Regions from separate parts of the Caldalkalibacillus uzonensis genome, predicted to be linked through region 1. Evidence: riboswitches for the same ligand, from Rfam matches in the RefSeq annotation. Region 1 holds a riboswitch; each other region holds the start of a gene.
What was found. A riboswitch is a leader RNA that binds a small molecule or an ion and turns the genes downstream of it on or off. The one in region 1 is predicted to bind cobalamin.
Positions count from the first base shown of each region.

Region 2: another riboswitch for cobalamin. It lies ahead of cobJ (precorrin-3B C(17)-methyltransferase); the one in region 1 lies ahead of J2S00_RS00905 (ribonucleoside-diphosphate reductase subunit alpha).
Region 3: another riboswitch for cobalamin. It lies ahead of J2S00_RS05520 (ABC transporter substrate-binding protein); the one in region 1 lies ahead of J2S00_RS00905 (ribonucleoside-diphosphate reductase subunit alpha).

Region 1 covers NZ_JAUSUQ010000001.1:180,647-182,850, reverse strand. The annotation lists gene J2S00_RS00905 (ribonucleoside-diphosphate reductase subunit alpha) at 1-1,321, opposite strand, end outside; cobalamin riboswitch at 1,580-1,778, opposite strand; gene J2S00_RS00900 (hypothetical protein) at 1,956-2,078, opposite strand.
Region 2 covers NZ_JAUSUQ010000003.1:245,657-247,860, forward strand. The annotation lists gene cobJ (precorrin-3B C(17)-methyltransferase) at 1-882, opposite strand, end outside; gene J2S00_RS05785 (hypothetical protein) at 1,154-1,282, opposite strand; cobalamin riboswitch at 1,240-1,433, opposite strand; cobalamin riboswitch at 1,653-1,847, opposite strand.
Region 3 covers NZ_JAUSUQ010000003.1:189,324-191,527, forward strand. The annotation lists gene J2S00_RS05520 (ABC transporter substrate-binding protein) at 1-964, opposite strand, end outside; cobalamin riboswitch at 1,148-1,357, opposite strand; gene putP (sodium/proline symporter PutP) at 1,443-2,204, opposite strand, start outside.

The sequences.
Region 1 (2,204 bases):
TGGCTGCATCGCGGTAAAACATGTACGGTGTGCCGGTTTCCAGTTGGGATTTCAGAATGCGTTTAAACACCTCGATGGCCGGGACTTTTTCCTTGCTTAAACGGGGCTCGTTGACGCACGCCGCATACTTCTCTCTGAAACTGCCCCGGCCCGGCTTCTCGTCATAGAAATCTTCCAAGGACCAGCCCATCACTTGGCGCACTTCATGGGGATCAAACAAATACCAGTCTCCCCGTTTTTGCACTTGTTCCATAAACAGATCAGGTATGGAGCAGCCGGTAAACAGATCGTGGGTGCGGAAACGTTCGTCCCCGTTGTTTAACTTGGCATCCAGAAAATCAAAGATATCTATGTGCCAAACGTCCAGATAGACAGCAATAGCACCCTGCCGCTGACCCAGCTGATCCACACTGACTGCCGTGTTATTCAATTGTTTCATCCAGGGCAATACACCCAGTGACTTGCCTTTAAAGCGGCGAATGTTAGAACCCCGGCTGCGGATCTTGCCCAGATAAATGCCTAATCCTCCGCCGTTTTTGGACAAAGTGGCTGCATCCGTGTTACTGTCATAAATGCTGCGTAAAGAGTCTTCCACCGTATCGATAAAGCAACTGCTCAGTTGCCCTTTTGCTTTACCGGCATTGCTCAGTGTAGGCGTAGCCACAGTCATGTACAGATTGGATAAGGCCCAGTAAGCTTCTTTGACCAACTTCAGCCGCTGGTGACGGTCCTCTCCCATCATCAGGTACATGGCAATGATCATCCACCGTTCTTGGGGAAACTCCATGATTTGATCGTCATAATTGCGGAGCAGATAGCGGTCGGCCAAAGTTTTAATCCCGATGTAGGTGAAGAGCTTGTCCTTGTCAAAATCAATCATTGCGGCTAATTCTTCCATTTCTGCTTTTGAATAGGCCGTCAACATCTCTGGGGCGTAGAGACCTTCCTCTGACAAGTCATGGATTAACCGATACAGGGCATGTTGCGGATATTTAACCGGCTGGTTTGGATCCATGGCCAGTCCCCTGTGTTTGATCACCTTCGCGTAAAGCATGCACAGATAAAAAGTGGCAGCCACATAGGTCCAATCTGGCTCTTCACCAGTCACACGTTCTAAAGCAGATAATACCAGATGAGTCAGCAAATGTTCGTCTGTCACGTCGGAACGACGTTCCAGCCACCGGTGTGCCTTGTGTTCATATTCCTGAAAGTCAAGGTGAGGGAAGCGGTTTTTTACTTGGGATAACCACTTCTGCAAACGTTCCAAACTCTCTTTTTGATCATACCCTTCCCAACCCTTTTCTTTCTGTTCTCTTTGCATCACAGGAAGATTCAATACACTCACTCCTTCTCCTTGTTTTTAAGCCCGAAGATTGACAATAAAAAAACCCTTTCTCAACGGAGAAAGAGTGAAAACGTCACAGGCCACAAAACCGGTTGAAAAAAATAAACAAGCACAAAAAATGTGGATGCAAATCATGAAAGCACAAGCCAATAAAAGACCAGTTTTGTATCACAAACTGGCTTCTTCCGGATTTGTGACACGCTTCCGTTTTCTTCTCTCAATCCCCGAAGAGACAGAAAACATAAGGTAAAGGCAGGTCTCCTGACTTATGTTTCATCCTACTCTGAGCCTTCCCATAGGTACTCTGCACAAGGGAGAGTGAGCCTACAGTGGTTGTTCTCATTTCGTCCACAAATACAGTTGCGGGCCAGTTCTGGATTCTCACCAGATTCCCTATTAAGCCTCCTCAGGCACCTTTACCCGAGCCTATTCAATTGCAGGTACAGAACCAGGAAACACTTCAAATACTACATATTGATTTTATTAAGAAAAAAATACAATATGTAGTATAGAACAAGCATACCTGCTGGATAATGAAATGTCAACTTATTTTTGCCAAATCTTTAAAAGCACCCATAACACCGTTTCTTCTGAAGGTCATCATGCCACTTCAAATCCTGCCAGCAAAGCCGAAGGCAGTACCCAGTACACCGACCACCGGAATGCCTGCTTGAACCGCTTCAGGAAAACATCTTCTTTTCATTTTGCAGACCGTCGCGCGGTCCCACTTCACAAATCCGGATCATCTGTATGCCTCCCCGTTTTCTTTATTTTTGGACAGATGAACATTTTATATCAATGATATGGTATAAACCGACTTTTGACGAATATAAATATCGGAAACCGGGGGCATAGGGGG
Region 2 (2,204 bases), on a different contig from region 1:
TTTCTTTTCTGTTCCTGTTGTTTCAGCCGGTTTTGCTGGTGCTGGCTTATCTGTCGCAGGCAAAGCCCACGGCTCCGCTTCTTGGCGCAGCCGCTCATGGGGTGCCAGGGGCTGTTCATCTTTATCCAGCGTGTATTTACGCTGATACCCCCGAGGGGTAATCATTTTGCCGTCATAAACAAAGGTAGTCGAGTTACCGATAATCACCGTGGTTAGCATGCCAATTTCATGTTCCAGCATCTCCTTCAAAGTGGTCAGCACCACGTGCTGTCTCTCCCGATAAGCACTTTTGACCAGTCCTACCGGTGTTTCCGGCGAACGGTGAGCCAGTAAAATCTGCTGGGCTTCCAAGATTTGACGGGTCCGCCGCCCGCTTTTAGGGTTGTACAAAGCAATAACAAAATCAGCCATGGCCGCTGCTTCAATCCGTTTTTTAATCAATTCCCACGGGGTCAGATGGTCACTTAAACTGATGGTGCAAGCATCGTGCATCACCGGAGCTCCCAACAGAGAGGCACAAGAGTTGATGGCCGTTATGCCCGGGATAATTTCTACCGGCACCCCCGTCTCTTCCCGCCATCCTTTGGCGATCAGCACTTCATACACCAGTCCGGCCATCCCGTACAAACCGGCATCACCACTGGAGATCACCGCCACCTTTTTCCCTTCTTCCGCCTTTTTAACGGCCGCCTGGGCCCGGGAAACTTCCTCTGTCATTCCGGTGCTGACAATCTCCTGGCCGGTTAAAAACGGGCTGATCAACTCAACGTAAGTTTTGTAACCGATAATCACGTCGCTCTCTTCCAGGGCTTCCTTGGCCCGGTAAGTCATATTTTGCAAATCCCCCGGACCGAATCCCACAACCATGATTTTGCCTGACATCGCTTATCCCTCCATTCTTCAGATTCACTCTCCCAACGATGGTTCGATCACTACCTCTTTTTTCAATTGGATCAATAATTAAAAGCTTCTGATTGAAGTCTTCCCGAAGAGGTTACAATCCTTTGTTAGCTGAAGCTTTTTACGCATGTTTAAGAAAGTATAGAAACATATACTTTCTTAAACTGTAAAAAAAGACACCCTTCCCACGTGGAAGCGTGCCGTTGAAAAGGAATGATGAATCCATCTGCTACTTGGCCTTAAGTTTGCCCCATCAGAACACGCGCATGGGGCCACCCACATCGCCTGTGACGGATCCAAGGCCACATTCCCCATCAACTCTCCTATCCGCGTAGGAAGCTGACCAGTCCAACAGAGGCAGGTCTCCTGACTTATGGCTCATCGATTCCCATCTCCCTTCCCAGGTGATACACCCAGTGGTTTCATGACGGGTCTCTCCCCAAATACAGTGGCGGGACCGTGCCGGATTCTCACCGGACTTCCCTTTTAAGCCCATTGGGCAACCCATGGGCACCTCTGCTGATCCTCTATGCAGTTGTAGCCAATATAGTAGAGTAAATAATCACCAAGCAAGCAAAAAAGCCCTGGCCGGAGGACCAGGGACTGTGCATCTTTGTCTAAGCCAATCTATCTGTTCACCCATCAGACAAGTACTAACTTGGCAAAGATCTCCGTTACAGAGAGTAAAAAACGGCGAACAAAATGAAGGCATTATGACACCTTCCCCTTTATCCTTCCCACCGAAAGATAAAGTGACACAAGCTCTAAAAGCAGGTCTCCTGGCTCGCGCTTCATCTTACTCTTGCACCTTCCCGGTTGCTTTACAACCGGTGGTTTGCTGCAATTTCATCCACGCTCACAGTAGCGGGGGCTGCATCGGATTTTCACCGATTTCCCTATTATCCCAAATGCATAGGTATCCGGGCACTTTTAGAGCAGGTGTATATAATTTTCTTAATTCTATTAAACAAAAAATGTTCCCGTCTGACAAGCCCTATTTTTCAATATGAACCAGTTTCATAAATCTGAGCCCAACGGCTCAAAGGATTTTATTTGTACAGCCGAAAATCTTTTATATATGGCTCAAAACAGGGTGGGTTACTTCTTTTTTGCCCTTGTGCTACAGAGGCCACCGCCCACCCTGCTTATGCAGTTGCCAGGTTTTATTCTATCATTTTTTATTATTTTCTCTATATTAAAACCTCAATACTTATTCACCCTTTGCTTGCGCTGTAGAAATGATTTTTCTATTTCGCTCTTGTCGTTACTCCAATTGTCATTTATCATTAAAATAATGGATTAGT
Region 3 (2,204 bases), on a different contig from region 1:
GTCCAGGACGTGTCACGGTATCGTTATCCACGTCAAACACCTGCTCGTGCTGCACGGCAGGCACTTGACTCCAGCCGTCACGACTTAGCACTTCTTCAACAGGATTGTCAACATAATAACCGTAAGTGGTAATGATCACCTCAGGTTCCAGCTGGACAATTTCTTCCTCAGTTATGGCTGCCCATCCTTCCACACCGGCAGTTGCTGCTGCATTAACGGCATTGATGGCTTCTAACATTTCATGCATAAAAGTTCCTGTCCCTGGTGTGTAAATATCAGGACGGGGGGATACTTCCACCCACACTTTCTTTGGCTCGTCTACTTCCTGTGCTTTCGCCTTAATCTCTTCCAGACGGCGCTCTAGATCACTCACCAAGGCCTCTGCTTCTTCAGTCGTGCCGGTGACCCGAGCGATCAGACGGATAGACTCATACACATCTTCAAACCTCGTGGCATCAGTATCTACCACCACAACAGTAATGCCAGCCTCCCTCAATTGATCCAGCACATCCGCATAATTGTCCTGGTGGTGAGTGGTGACAAAGATCACATCAGGCAAGAGACTTAAAATTTTCTCCACATTAATCTCCTGTGCTCCCACTTTCTCTTTTTCCAGTGCTTCCTCAGGATAATTGGAATAATCATCCACGGCGATCACTTTATCTCCCAAACCAAGGGCAAAAACCGTCTCTGTAATACTGGGGATCATGGTGATCAATGTTTGCGGTTCATCCTCAATCGTCACTTCAGTCCCTGAACCGTCAACAATGGTAGCCGGAAAAGTCCCTTCCCCTTGTGAAACTTCCTCCTGATCCGTTTCTTCTTGACCTGGCACATGCTCTTCCTGGCCATTCCCGTTGTTCCCTTCCCCATCAGTTGCTGTTCCGCATGCTGCAGCTAAAACCAGGACAAAAGAGAGAACAATTGCTAATAACCCCCACTTTTTCCATCCCATCTGTAGCATCTTCTACACCCCTTTGTGATGTTATCTATATTGTCTTGCAGATTGGCAACACCACTGTACGTCATCAAGCATGAAAAAAACACCTTTCCTTCAAGGATAAGGTGTTCACTTAAAATAGCCGGCTTACGCAGCCCAGTGCTGCACAATAAGTGCTAGTTTTAAGCATCCTTTTCCTCGAAGGATACTTAATCTGGCAAATAGGCAGGTTTCCTGACTCACGTTTCCTCGCCTTGCTTCGCCTTCCCATGAGACAAGGCTCACAGTGGCTTGTTTGAAGCAGGCTCAACGCTCACAGTGGCGGGACCGTGCCGGACTTTCACCGGGCTTCCCTTTTAACCCGAGTGATTTTCCTTCTTGAAAAACACTCAAGGCACCTATTTGCGAGATTATGTGATTTTCCGCAGAAAGATCGTGTTGCAAATCTACTATGCTGCACATCTATTATAGTTAAGTTTGTGGCCGTTGTAAATGATTAAGGTCAATGATGTTGGTTGAGAGGTTTTGTTGCTTGCTCAAACTCCTCCTGAATCTCTTGTGCAGGTTTCTGTTCCACCAAGCTGACCAGCACAATCATGACCGAGGCAACGATAAAGCCCGGCACAATACTATACAGTGTAAACTTCTCTGCAGCCTCCCATAAAATCACGGTTAAGCCACCTGAAATAATCCCAGCCATTGCACCGCCTGCAGTCATACGCTTCCAGAACAAAGAAAACAGCACAGCTGGACCAAATGCGGCACCAAAACCAGCCCAGGCATAAGCAACTAAGCCTAGTACTGTATTCTCGCTATCCCAGGCCAACATGAGTGCAATAAGGGCAATGACAAGAACAGCAATACGTCCAACCCACACCAGTTCCTTGTCGGTTGCTTCTCTGCGGAAGAAAGTCCGGTAGAAGTCTTCTGTCAACGCACTGGAGGAAACCAGGAGCTGGGAGTCAATGGTACTCATAATGGCAGCCAAAACAGCAGCCAGGAGAATACCAGCGACCCACGGATTAAACACCGTTTGCACCATAACCAGGAAAACCGTTTCAGGATCAGCCAGTGCTTGATCCCCGCCAAACATGGCAATGCCAACAAAGCCAACAATAATGGCACCGTATAAGGTGATCACCACCCATGTGACAGAAATCAAACGGGCAGCGGGAATATCCCTGTCAGAGCGGATGGCCATAAAACGGGCCAGGATATGGGGTTGCCCAAAGTAGCCCAATCCCCATGCTAAAGCAGATATAAT